One region of the Pseudomonas sp. PVC-5-1 genome, then DNA from elsewhere that is predicted to be linked to it. Evidence: predicted binding sites of a transcription regulator. Region 1 holds the regulator's gene; each other region holds the start of a gene.
What was found. The regulator sigma-54, encoded in region 1, starts transcription at its own class of promoters, with help from an activator protein. The targets are predictions, from matches to a motif close to ANTGGCATNNANNTTGCTNT.

Region 2: AC2T3R_RS08055 (CmpA/NrtA family ABC transporter substrate-binding protein) is a predicted target of sigma-54. The motif match lies at 2,744-2,763, and genes of this name have one in related genera.
Region 3: nirB (nitrite reductase large subunit NirB) is a predicted target of sigma-54. The motif match lies at 2,605-2,624, and genes of this name have one in related genera.

Annotation. Positions count from the first base shown of each region.
Region 1 is NZ_CM172024.1:1,027,564-1,032,109, reverse strand. It holds gene lptA (lipopolysaccharide transport periplasmic protein LptA) at 1-210, shown strand, start outside; gene lptB (LPS export ABC transporter ATP-binding protein) at 211-936, shown strand; gene AC2T3R_RS04740 (RNA polymerase factor sigma-54) at 1,112-2,605, shown strand; gene hpf (ribosome hibernation-promoting factor, HPF/YfiA family) at 2,685-2,993, shown strand; gene ptsN (PTS IIA-like nitrogen regulatory protein PtsN) at 3,006-3,470, shown strand; gene rapZ (RNase adapter RapZ) at 3,473-4,327, shown strand; gene AC2T3R_RS04720 (HPr family phosphocarrier protein) at 4,347-4,546, shown strand, end outside.
Region 2 is NZ_CM172024.1:1,763,798-1,768,343, reverse strand. It holds gene rlmKL (bifunctional 23S rRNA (guanine(2069)-N(7))-methyltransferase RlmK/23S rRNA (guanine(2445)-N(2))-methyltransferase RlmL) at 1-626, opposite strand, end outside; gene rmf (ribosome modulation factor) at 1,188-1,403, shown strand; gene AC2T3R_RS08060 (quinone-dependent dihydroorotate dehydrogenase) at 1,498-2,523, opposite strand; gene AC2T3R_RS08055 (CmpA/NrtA family ABC transporter substrate-binding protein) at 2,804-4,018, shown strand; gene AC2T3R_RS08050 (ANTAR domain-containing response regulator) at 4,031-4,546, shown strand, end outside.
Region 3 is NZ_CM172024.1:1,348,242-1,352,787, forward strand. It holds gene AC2T3R_RS06225 (bifunctional nitrate reductase/sulfite reductase flavoprotein subunit alpha) at 1-2,444, shown strand, start outside; gene nirB (nitrite reductase large subunit NirB) at 2,750-4,546, shown strand, end outside.

The sequences.
Region 1 (4,546 bases):
TGGGCGGTGACCATCCAGTACCAGTCGCAGAAGGACATGGTGATCCTCACCGACCGCGCCAAGGTCGAGAGCGAAGGCAACACCACCGAAGGCGAGAAGATCGTCTACAACACCCAGACCCAGGTGGCGACCGCCGGTCGTGGTGGCAACGTGACCTCGCCGCGTCAGCGTATCGACATGGTGATCCAGCCCAAGAAGAAGGCCGAGTAAATGGCAACCCTCAAAGCCCAGCACCTGGCCAAGAGCTACAAGGGGCGGCAAGTCGTACGCGACGTCAGCCTGTCGATCGACAGCGGCCAGATCGTCGGCCTGCTCGGCCCCAACGGCGCCGGCAAGACCACCTGCTTCTACATGATTGTCGGCCTGGTCCAGGCCGATCAGGGGCGCGTGCTGATCGACAACCTCGATGTCAGCCACCAGCCCATGCACGGTCGCGCCCGCGCCGGCATCGGCTATCTTCCGCAAGAAGCCTCGATCTTCCGCAAGCTGTCGGTGGCCGACAACATCATGGCCATCCTCGAGACCCGCAAGGACCTCGACCGCGACGGCCGGCGCAAAGAGCTGGAAAGCCTGCTGCAGGAGTTCCACATCAGCCACATTCGCGACAACCTCGGCATGAGCCTGTCCGGTGGTGAGCGCCGCCGCGTGGAAATTGCCCGCGCGCTGGCGACCGCACCCAAGTTCATCCTGCTGGACGAACCGTTTGCCGGTGTCGACCCGATTTCGGTCGGTGACATCAAGCAGATCATCCACCACCTCAAGGCCAAGGGCATCGGTGTACTGATCACCGACCACAATGTGCGTGAGACCCTGGATATCTGCGAAACCGCCTATATCGTCAATGATGGCCGACTGATCGCCGAAGGCGACGCTGAAACCATCCTGGCCAACGACCTGGTCAAAGAAGTTTACCTGGGCCACGAGTTCCGACTCTGAGCCTGGCACGCGCCTGGAGTACTGGCAAATCGCCCTAAAACCCGGGGTAAAGTGTTACGGTACTCTAGGCAAACGCTACAATTTAAGGCATAAAACTTGCTTGATCTGGCGCCCCGGCGCCCTCGTGTAGTGGATGGCGCATGCGCGCCGGCGAACAAGGTATTAAGCCCCAGCCATGAAACCATCGCTCGTCCTTAAAATGGGCCAGCAACTGACGATGACACCGCAGTTGCAACAGGCCATCCGCCTGCTCCAGCTCTCCACCCTGGACCTCCAACAGGAAATCCAGGAAGCGCTGGAGTCGAATCCGATGCTCGAACGTCAGGAAGACGGCGACGACTTCGACAACAGCGATCCGATGGCGGACAACGCCGAAAACAAGCCGGTCGCCGAAGTCCAGGACAACAGCTTCCAGGAAAGCACCACCAGTGCCGACACTCTGGAAGACGGTGAATGGAGCGAGCGCATCCCCAACGAGCTGCCGGTCGACACCGCCTGGGAAGACATCTACCAGACCAGTGCCAGCAGCCTGCCAAACAACGACGACGACGAGTGGGACTTCACCACCCGCACATCGGCCGGCGAGAGCCTGCAAAGCCACCTGTTGTGGCAGCTGAACCTGGCTCCGATGTCCGACACCGACCGCCTGATTGCCGTCACCCTGATCGACAGCATCAACGGCCAGGGCTACCTGGAAGATACCCTCGAGGAGATCTGCGCAGGTTTCGACCCGGAGCTGGATATCGAGCTGGACGAGGTCGAAGCGGTACTGCACCGCATCCAGCAATTCGAGCCAGCCGGCGTTGCCGCCCGCACCCTTGGTGAATGCCTGTTGCTGCAATTGCGCCAGCTGCCTGCCAGCACCCCGTGGATGACAGAAGCCAAGCGCCTGGTCACCGATTTCATCGACCTGCTCGGCAGCCGTGACTACAGCCAGCTGATGCGTCGCATGAAAATCAAGGAAGACGAGCTGCGCCAGGTCATCGAGCTGGTACAAAGCCTCAACCCGCGCCCCGGCTCGCAGATCGAGTCCAGCGAGCCTGAGTACGTGGTGCCCGACGTCATCGTACGCAAGGACAGCGACCGCTGGCTGGTGGAGCTGAACCAGGAGGCCATTCCGCGGCTGCGCGTAAACCCGCAGTACGCTGGCTTTGTGCGCCGGGCCGACACCAGTGCCGACAACACCTTCATGCGCAACCAGCTGCAGGAAGCGCGCTGGTTCATCAAGAGCCTGCAAAGCCGCAACGAAACCCTGATGAAGGTGGCCACGCAGATCGTCGAGCACCAGCGCGGCTTCCTCGACCACGGCGACGAAGCGATGAAGCCCTTGGTACTGCATGACATTGCCGAAGCGGTGGGCATGCACGAGTCGACCATTTCGCGGGTAACCACGCAGAAATACATGCACACCCCGCGTGGCATCTACGAACTGAAATACTTTTTCTCCAGCCACGTCAGCACCTCCGAAGGCGGAGAATGCTCGTCTACGGCTATCCGCGCGATCATCAAGAAACTGGTTGCAGCGGAAAATCAGAAAAAGCCATTGAGTGACAGCAAGATCGCTGGTTTACTGGAGGCACAAGGCATCCAGGTAGCCCGTCGCACCGTCGCCAAGTACCGCGAGTCTCTCGGCATCGCACCGTCGAGCGAGCGCAAGCGACTGATGTAGCCCCTGAGATGTGCCACAGCGTTTGTGGGGCAGGTGCAAGACCTGCCTCTTTATGCACGGGCAACAAAGGAGAAGCTGTATGCAAGTCAATATCAGTGGACAGCATGTAGAAGTCACCCAGCCACTGCGCGATTATGTGCTTGAAAAGCTCGCTCGCGTGGAAAGTCACTTCGACAAGATCACCAACGTGCAGGTCATCATGAAAGTCGAGAAGCTGCAGCAGAAGGTCGAGGCGACCTTGCAGATTCCCGGCGGCGAAGTGGTTGCCAACGCCGAACACGAAGACATGTATGCAGCGATCGACGCCTTGGCAGACAAGCTCGACCGCCAACTGAAAAAACACAAGGAAAAACAGCAAAGCCTGCTGCAAGGTGCAGCTGCCCGCTGATCCCCCTCATCCATGATCCGACTTGAAACCATCCTGACCCCCGGCCGTTCCCTCGTGAACGTGCCGGGCGGCAGCAAGAAGCGCGCCCTGGAAAAGGTCGCCACCGTCATCGCCGAACAAGTGCCCGAACTGGAGATGCAGGACGTCTTCGAAAAACTGGTCGCCCGGGAAAAACTCGGTTCGACCGGTTTCGGCAACGGCATCGCCATCCCGCACTGCCGGCTTGAAGGATGTTCCGCTCCGGTCAGCGCCCTGCTGCACCTGGAAGCGCCTATCGACTACGACGCCATCGATGGCGCGCCGGTGGACCTGCTGTTCGTCCTGTTGGTGCCAGAAGCCGCCACCGATGCCCATCTGGAATTGCTGCGCCAGATTGCCAGCATGCTCGATCGCAAGGAGGTCCGTGATCGCTTGCGTGCGGCCACCAGCAGCGAGGCCCTGTTCCAGGTTGTCCTGGACGTACAGAACGAGCACTGAACATGCGCCTGATCATCGTCAGCGGCCGGTCCGGCTCCGGCAAGAGCACCGCCCTCGATGTCCTGGAAGACAACGGTTTCTACTGCATTGACAACCTGCCCGCCGGGCTGCTGCCGCAACTGGCGGAAAATGCGCTGATCAACACCGAGTTGCAGCAACCCAAGGTCGCCGTGTCGATCGACGCGCGCAACTTGCCAAGCCACCTGACGCGTTTTCCCGAGTTGCTCGAAGAAGCCCGCGCCCGGCATATCCAGTGCGACGTGCTGTACCTGGATGCCGACGAAGACGTACTGCTCAAGCGTTTCTCGGAAACCCGCCGACGCCACCCGCTGACCAACGCCAACCGCTCGCTCGCGGAAGCGATCCGGGTGGAAAGCGAATTGTTGGGGCCGATTGCAGACCTGGCCGACCTGAAGATCGACACCACCAGCCTGAACCTGTACCAGCTGCGTGATTCGATCAAGCTGCGCCTGCTCAACCAGCCCGAGCCTGGCACCGCGTTCCTGGTCGAGTCGTTCGGTTTCAAGCGAGGAATGCCGGTCGATGCCGACCTGGTGTTCGATGTGCGCTGCCTGCCCAACCCCTACTGGAAGCCCGAGCTGCGTGAGCACTCCGGCCTCGACCAACCGGTGATCGACTACCTGGCCGCACAGCCGGATGTCGAAGAGATGTTCAACGACATTTCCAGCTACCTGCTCAAGTGGCTGCCCCGCTTCGCCGCCAGCAACCGTGCCTACGTCACCATTGCCATTGGCTGCACCGGCGGCCACCACCGCTCGGTGTACATCACCGAACGCCTTGGCCAGTTGTTGCAGCAATCCCTGAAAAACGTCCAGGTCCGCCACCGCGACCTCTAGCCCAAGGATCCGCCCCACGATGCCCGCCCGTGAAATCACCATCATCAACAAGCTGGGTCTGCATGCCCGGGCGGCAGCCAAGTTCGTCGGCGTTGCCGGTCGCTTCCCCTGCCAGGTGAGGGTTGGCCGTGCGCCGGACAAGTTGGTGGATGGCAAGAGCATCATGGCGGTGATGATGCTGGCGGCCGGCAAGGGCACCCAGGTGCACCTGCATACCGA
Region 2 (4,546 bases), 740 kb from region 1:
GTACCCACACCGCACATCGGGTCGGCCAGCGCGCCACCTTCGGCGGCAATGCGCGGCCAGCCGGCGCGGATGAGTACCGCCGCCGCCAGGTTTTCCTTCAGCGGCGCGGCGCCTTGCTGCAGGCGGTAGCCACGCTGGTGCAGGCTGTGCCCGGAAAGGTCGAGCGAGAGAATGGCTTCGCCACGGTCCAGGCGCAGGTGCACGCGCACATCAGGGTCGATCTTTTCCACCGACGGGCGCAGGCCTTCACGGTTGCGCAGCTTGTCGACGATCGCGTCCTTGACCTTCAACGCACCGAAGTGGGTGTTGTCGATGCCCGAGCCATGGCCGCTGAACTCAACTGCCAGGGTGCCGTCGGCTGCCAGGTGATCGGCCCAGTCGACCGCGTGCACGCCGTCGTAGAGGTCGTCGGCGTTCTTCATGGAGAAGCGCTTGAGTACCAGCAGCACCCGGTTGGCCAGGCGTGACCAAAGGCACAGGCGGTAGGCGGTTTCCATGTCGGCGGCGCCGCGAATGGCCGAGGTGTGCTCGCGCACGTCATCCAGGCCGAGGCCCCGCGCCTCTTCGGCAAGCAGGCCTTCCAGGCCTTTAGGGCAAGTGAGGTAAAGTTCGAAACGGTCCGACATGAGTAATCCAGCGCCTTGGGCTATTTGACTGACGGGGCGACGCATCGCCCCGCGATGTTTGCCCGCACACCTTTCCAGCAGGCGTGCGGGTGGCCCTTCCCGACACGCGAGCGTGCGATGAAAGGCCGGGCCGCCTGACCGATCTGTGCTTGGCCCAGTGGCAAAGACAGCTTAGATCATCAGGCAGTATGAAAAATTCTGGCGATACCAGGGCCGATGTGACCCTTCGTCGCATTTCAAATTATTTCTGTCATCCGCAAGCAACGCTGGCGAAATGACGTCAATGATCGGCAAACCCTGATCATAGCGGGCTCAACGCTAAACAAGGTTGAGTCGCATTTATTTACTTATCCCCTCACCCTTGGAAAGGTTACGTGCTTATGACAAATCGATCATTCACACCGTGACTCGCATTCGATAGAACTGGTCTCAGGCCACTTCGCAACGAGGTGGCACTTTCAGCTCGCCACGCCGGCAGCGAGCGCACACCGGCAGAAAGACTCTGCCCGGCCTCGGAGAGGCCGACGGGACATTACAGTCAACAAGTGAGGGCAACACCCTATGAGAAGACTTAAGCGTGATCCGTTGGAAAGAGCATATTCACGTGGCTACCAATACGGGGTCACCGGCAAATCCCGCGAACTTTGCCCCTTCAATCTTCCTTCTGTTCGCCAAGCCTGGATCAACGGCTGGCGTGAAGGTCGCGGTGATAACTGGGACGGAATGACTGGCACCGCTGGCATCCATAGACTCAACGAAAATCACGCCGTTGGCTGAACGAGGACACTGAATTCGATTCACCATGCACGCCCTATCCGGGCGGCGGGCGAAGGCCCAGGGGCCCCTTGATGGGGCCCTTTTTTATTGCCCATCAAACCCGTGGCATTGCCGCGATAGCGTCCACCGCCTCACGAATCAGCGCCGGCCCTTTATAGATGAAGCCGGAGTAGATCTGCACCAGGCTCGCCCCGGCAGCGATCTTCTCGGCGGCATGGCGACCTTCGGTAATGCCGCCAGCGGCAATGATCGGCAGCTTGCCGCCCAGCTCGCCCGCCAGCACCTTGACGATATGGGTGCTCTTCTCCAGCACCGGCGCACCCGACAGGCCACCCGCCTCGCCACCGTACGGCAGGCCTTCGACACCTTCACGCCCCAGCGTGGTGTTGGTGGCGATCACCGCATCCATGCCCGACTCCATCAACGCGGCGGCCACCAGGGCGGTTTCTTCGTCGCTCATGTCCGGGGCAATCTTGATTGCCAGAGGTACGCGCTTGCCATGCGTGCCGGCCAGTTGCTCGCGGCGCACGGCCAGGGCATCGAGCAGTTGCTTGAGCGAATCGCCGAACTGCAGGCTGCGCAGGCCCGGGGTGTTGGGTGAACTGACGTTGACCGTGATGTAACTGGCCTCGGTGTACACCTTGTCCAGGCAGATCAGGTAGTCATCGACGGCACGCTCCACCGGGGTGTCGAAATTCTTGCCGATGTTGATGCCCAGCACACCGTTGTAACGCGCAGCCCGTACCCGGCCGAGCAGGTGATCAACGCCCAGGTTGTTGAAGCCCATGCGGTTGATGATGGCCGTTGCCTCCGGCAGGCGGAACAGCCGCGGCTTGGGGTTGCCCGGCTGTGGACGCGGGGTGACGGTGCCGATTTCGACGAAGCCGAAGCCCAGCTGGGCGAAACCGTCGATGGCCGCACCGTTCTTGTCCAGGCCGGCCGCCAGGCCCACCGGGTTGGCGAAGTTCAAGCCCATGACCGTAACCGGCAAAGCCGCCGGCTGCTTGCACAGCATGCCGTTGAGGCCGAGACGGCCACCGGCACCGATCAGGTCCAGGGACAGGTCGTGGGAGGTTTCCGGGGAAAGCTTGAACAGCAGCTGGCGGGCCAGGGTATACATGGGCGGGCAAGGCTCGGGGTGAATGAGGGGGCGATTATAGCCAGCGTGGGGCCGGCATGACAGCAAATCGTGGGGCTGCTGCGCAGCCCATCGCCGGCAAGCCAGCTCCCACAGGTACAACACAAGGGCTGAAACCTGTGCTGTATCTGTGGGAGCTGGCTTGCCGGCGATGAGGCCAATGCAGGCGGCACAGGGCAGTTGCTCCACAGGGATGCTGCCAGATGGCACATCGGTTGCACCGGAAAAGCCCACAGCCTTATCAGTACGGGCGAGGAACCTTGTGAACACTGCACCCCGAACAACGCCCCTGGCCTGGGTCAACGGCAGCGACGCGCCGGAAAAGCCCAGCCTGAACATCGGCTACATGGCCCTGACCGACTGCGCCTCGGTGGTAGTCGCCGCCACCCAGGGCTTCGCCCAGCAGCACGGCCTTACCCTCAACCTCAAGCGCCAGGGCTCCTGGGCCGGGCTGCGCGACAAGCTGGTCAGCGGCGAACTGGATGCGGCGCACTGCCTGTATGGCCTGGTGTACGCCGTGCACCTGGGCATCGGCGGTGTACCGGCCAGCGCCATGGCCGTGCTCATGGGGCTGAACCAGAACGCCCAGGCCATAAACCTGTCCCCGGCCCTGCAGCGCAAAGGCGTGACCAACCCTGAAGCACTGGCGCGCCTGGTGCACCAGCATGGCGCACGCCTCACCTTCGCCCAGACCTTCCCCACCGGTACCCACGCCATGTGGCTGTATTACTGGCTGGCCAGCCAGGGCATCCACCCATTGCGCGACGTCGACAGCGTGGTGGTACCACCGGCGCAAATGGCTGCGCATATTCAGGCCGGGCGCATCGACGGTTTCTGCGTGGGCGAACCCTGGGCTGCCCATGCAGTGGCCACGGGCCAGGGCTTCACCCTGGCCACCAGCCAGTCGATCTGGCCGGACCACCCGGAAAAGGTCCTGGCCTGCGCCCGCGCCTTTGCCGAGCAATATCCCAACAGCGCCCGCGCGCTGATCAAGGCGGTACTCGCCGCCAGCCGCTTCATCGAGCAAAGTCCGGAAAACCGCCGCAGCACCGCGCAACTGCTCAGCAGCAGCGCCTACCTGGACACTCCGCTGGCAAGTATCGAGCCGCGACTGCTCGGCAGCTACCACGATGGCCTGGGTAATCACTGGCAAGACCCGCACGCCCTGCGCCTGCACGATCACGGCCGGGCCAACCTGCCATACCTGTCCGACGGCATGTGGTTCATGACCCAGTTCCGCCGCTGGGGCTTGCTGCGCGATGACCCCGACTACCTCGGCGTGGCGCGCCAGGTCCAGCAACTGGCACTGTATGGCGAGGCGGCCCAAAGCCTCGGCGTGGCCTGCCCCGAGCAGCCGATGCGCAGCAGCCTGCTGATAGATGGCAGCCGCTGGGACGGCAGCGACCCCTACGGCTATGCCCGCAGCTTCAGCCTGCATGCCCTGGGCGACCTGCCCGATGCCCGTGTCGGCGCGTGAGGGGGACCATTCATGTTGCGCATCCTGCTGATCGACGACACCCAGAGCAAACTCGGCCGCCTCAAGGCGGCCTTGAGCGAGGCCGGCTTCGAGGTCATCGAAGCCCCAGGCCTGACCATCGACCTGCCCGCCTGCGTCGAAACGGTGCGCCCGGACGTGGTGCTTATCGATACCGACTCACCGGACCGCGATGTGATGGAACAGGTGGTCCTGGTCAGCCGTGACCAGCCGCGACCGATCGTGCTGTTCACCGACGAGCACGACCCTGGGGTGATGCGCCAGGCGATCCAGGCGGGGGTTAGCGCCTACATCGTCGAAGGCATCCATGCCGCGCGGCTGCAACCGATCCTGGATGTGGCCATGGCCCGCTTCGAAAGTGACCAGGCGCTGAAGGCGCAGCTGCTCGCACGGGACCAGCAACTGGCTGAACGCAAGCGCATCGAGCAGGCCAAGGGTTTGCTGATGAAGATGAAGGACTGCAACGAAGAACAGGCCTACACCCTGATGCGCCGCCAGGCCATGAGCCGG
Region 3 (4,546 bases), 320 kb from region 1:
TACGCGAACAGCCGCACCAGTGGCCCTGCGCCCCGGGCCGCGACAACCCGCGCAGCCCGCTGCGCTATCGCAACGACGGCAGCAGCCAGACGCTGTTGCACGATGCCCAGGGCGAGTGCCCGGTGTTGGCCTTCCCGACCGCCAGCGGCAAGGCCCGCTTCTTCGCCCGGCCCTGGTTGCCGGCGGCGGATCTGCCGGATGCCGAGTACCCCATGGTGCTGAATACCGGCCGCGTGCAGCACCAGTGGCACACCCTGACCAAGACCGGCAAGGTACCGGCGCTGAACAAGCTGGAGCCCGGCCCCTTCGTGGAAATCCACTGCGACGATGCTGCCCGGCTGGGCATCGCCGAAAAGGACCTGGTGGCCATTCGCTCGCGCCGCGGGCAGGCCGTGCTACCCGCGCGAATCAGCGACCGGGTCATGCCTGGCAACTGCTTTGCCCCGTTTCACTGGAATGACCTGATCGGCGAGCAACTGGCGATCAACGCCGTGACATGTGATGCGGTCGACCCGCTGTCGCTGCAGCCGGCGTTCAAGCATTGTGCCGTGACCCTGGAGCGGGTTGCCGGTGAGCGCATCGAAGCCCTTGATCTGAACACTGCCAATCCGGAGCCTGCCCGCATGCCGACCGCCACCCTGTCCCGTCTGCTTGGCCTGGACACCCTGCCAGCTCCGGTGCTGGCCGAGGAAGAGCGCCATTACCTGCAAGGCTTTCTGCTGGGCCTGGACCAGGCCCGCGCCGAGGGCGTGCCCTGTCTGCCGGCCAGTGCGCCGCTGGCCGCCAACCGCCGGTTGTTCGTCGATGGCTTGCTGGCCGGGCTGTTCGCCCAGCCGGCGGTGCTGCCCGATGCGGCGTTGATGGCACCACGGCACCAGGTGCTGTGGGCTTCGCAAACCGGCAACGGCGAGCTGTTGGCCGAACGCTGTGCCGAGCGCCTGCGTGGTGCCGGCCTCGACGTGCAGCTCAGCTGCATGGAAGCGGTCAGCCCGCGCCAGCTGCAGGGAGCCGCCAGCGTGGTGCTGATCGCCAGCACCTTTGGCGATGGTGACGCGCCCGACAGCGCAGCGGCATTCTGGCAAGCCTTGCAGGGCGAGGAGGGCGCCCACTGCGCCGAACTGCCTTTTGCCGTGCTGGCCCTGGGCGACTCCAGTTACGACCAGTTCTGCGGCTTTGGCCGCAAACTCGACCAACGCCTGGCCGAGCTGGGCGGGCGGCGCCTGCTGCAGCGGGTGGACTGCGAGCCGGACTTCGACGACGCCTTCGCCGCTTGGCTGGATGCGCTGCTGCCCACGCTAAGCAGCGCTGCTGCACCGCAACCGGTCACCGAGCCTGCGCCCGTGGCGGCCTATGGCAAGCAGCAACCCTGGGCTGCCACCTTGCTGGAAAACCGCCTGCTGAACGGCCCGGGTGCTACCAAGGAAACCCGTCAACTGGTGTTCGACCTCAGCGGCAGCGGCTTCACCTATGCCGCCGGTGATGCCCTGGGCGTGTGGCCGCGCAACTGTCCCGCCCTGGTCGACGAACTGCTGGCGCTAATACAGCTCGATGGCCAGACCATGGTCGAGCTGAAAGGCCAGCCCGCCATGCCGCTGACCGAAGCCCTTCAAGCGCACCTGGAAATCGCCAAGGTCACCACGCAGCAGCTGCAGGCCTTCGCCGGCAATGCTCCGGACCTGCAGCGCCTGCTGCAGCCCGAGTGCAAGGCCGAGCTGAAGGACTGGTTGTGGGGGCGGCAACTGGTCGATGTTCTGCGCGCCTTCCCCCAGCAACTGCCGCTGGCCAGCTGGCTGGAGCTGCTCAAGCCCTTGCAGCCGCGCCTGTACTCGATCAGCTCCAGCCCGCTGGCGCACCCGCAGCAGGTGCACCTGACCGTGTCAACGGTGCGCTATGGCGCGCGCAAAGGGGTGTGTTCAAGCTTCCTTGCCGACCGTGCGCAGGCGCTGAAGGTTGCCATCTTCCCGCAGGTGTCGAAGCACTTTCGCCTGCCCGAGGACGACAGCGTGCCGGTGATCATGGTCGGCCCCGGCACTGGCATTGCGCCGTTCAGGGCCTTTCTCGAAGAACGAGAGGCACGTGGGGCGAAAGGGGCTAACTGGCTGTTCTTTGGCGAGCAGTACGCGGCCACCGATTTCTATTACCAGGAGCAGCTACAGGCCTGGCAGGCGGCAGGGCACTTGCGCCTGGACACAGCGTTCTCGCGCGACCAGGCCGAGAAGGTCTATGTGCAGCAGCGCATGCTCGAACAGGGCGCGCAGTTGTGGCAATGGCTGGAGGCGGGCGCGTATTTCTATGTGTGTGGCGATGCGCAGCGCATGGCCAAGGATGTGGATGCGGCGTTGCGGGCGATCGTCGCCGAGCATGGCGGCATGGATGCAGTGGCGGCTGCGGCTTATGTCGAAGCGCTGGGCAGGGCCAAGCGGTATCGGCGGGATGTGTATTGATGTGCTCCAAGATGGGGAGTGATGCACTTGGAATGTGCATTTGCTGTACTGGCCTCTTCGCGGGCACGCCCGCTCCCACAGGTACTGCACAGGTCTGAATAAACGTGGAGAACCCTGTGGGAGCGGGCGTGCCCGCGAAGAGGCCGGTACAGGAAACAGGGTTGGCACACTCCCTGCTTTATCCCAGTTACAACAAAGCCCACTGATCAACGGCGATCAACCCGGGCCCCCTACCGTGATGAATACAGGCAAAGGCGCCTGGAGCTTCGGCTCCAGGCGCTTTTTTTTTGATCGAGGATCGGCTTATGAAGGCAACAGCGAGCAGCGGGCAACGAGAGCGACTGGTCATCGTCGGCAACGGCATGGTCGGCCACCATTGCGTCGAACAACTGGTCAGCCGCGGCGCCTTGCAGCGCTTCGAAGTGCATGTGTTCGGCGAAGAGCGCCAGCGTGCCTACGACCGCGTGCACCTGTCCGAGTACTTCGGCGGCAGCTGTGCCGAAACCCTGGCCCTGTGCGGGCAGGACTTCTACGGCGCCAACGGTGTGCACCTGCACCTCGGTGAAGCGGTGCTGGAAATCGACCGTGAGCACGCCGAAGTGGTTACCGCCGAGGGCCGTTACGGCTACGACCAATTGGTGCTGGCCACGGGTTCCTATCCCTTCGTGCCACCGATCGAAGGTTCCAACGGTAATGCCCGCCTGGTCTACCGCACCCTCGACGACCTCGACGCCATCCGCGCTGCCGCAGCCAGTGCCCGACGTGGCGTGGTAGTGGGCGGTGGCTTGCTTGGCCTGGAAGCAGCCAACGCCCTCAAGTCGCTGGGCCTGGAAGCCCACGTGGTGGAGTTCGCCCCACGGCTGATGCCGGTGCAGCTGGACGGCGAGGGCGGTGCCGCGCTCAAGGCACAGATCGAAGCGCTGGGTGTTGGCGTGCATCTGTCGCGGGCCACCCAGTCGATCAGTGCGGGTGAAGACTACCGCTACCGCATGAACTTCGATGGCGGCGAGCACCTGGAAACCGACCTGATCGTGTTCTCCGCAGGTATCCGCCCGCAGGATGCCCTGGGCCGTGCCTGTGGCCTGGACATCGCCGCGCGTGGCGGCGTGGTGATCGACAACCATTGCCGCAGCAGCGACCCACGCATCTTCGCCATCGGCGAGTGCGCCTCGTGGAACGGCAGTGTGTTCGGCCTGGTCGCCCCTGGCTACAGCATGGCGCGCAACCTGGCGGCTTTGCTGATGGGTGAGGCCGCTGGCGAATTCACCGGTGCCGACATGTCGACCAAGCTCAAGTTGCTGGGCGTGGATGTCGGCTCCATCGGCGATGCCCATGGCGCCACCCCGGGCGCACGCAGCTACCGCTTCATCGACGAAGCCAACAGCGCCTACCGCCGGCTGGTGGTGGATGCCAGCGGCAAGCACGTGCTCGGTGCGGTGCTGGTGGGCGACAACAGCTACTACGACACCCTTCTGCAATACGCCCAGAACGGCATCGCCCTGCCAGCCGACCCCGCGGCACTGATCCTGCCGCAAGGCGGCGGCACACCGGCCCTGGGCGCCGATGCGCTGCCCGATAGCGCGACCATCTGCTCGTGCCACAACGTCAGCAAGGGCGCGGTCTGCGCCGCCATAGACAGCGGCTGCGGCGACCTTGCCGCAGTCAAGGGCTGCACCAAGGCCGCCACCGGTTGTGGTGGTTGCGCGGCACTGCTCAAGCAGGTGTTCGAGCACGAGCTGACCGCCCGTGGCGTGGCGGTGGACAGGAGCCTGTGCGAGCACTTCGCCTACACCCGTCAGGAGCTGTACGGGCTGGTTCGGGTAGAGGGTATCCGCACCTTCAACGAACTGCTCGAACGCCACGGCAAGGGCCACGTTGGCTGCGACATCTGCAAGCCGGCGGTGGGCAGTATTCTCGCCTCGTGCTGGAACCAGCCGATCATGGACCCGGCGCTGGTGCCGCTGCAGGACACCAACGACACCTTCATGGCCAACATGCAGAAGAACGGCACCTACTCGGTGGTGCCGCGCATCCCCGGTGGTGAAATCACCCCCGACAAGCTCATCGTGATCGGCCAGGTGGCGAAAAAGTACGACCTGTAC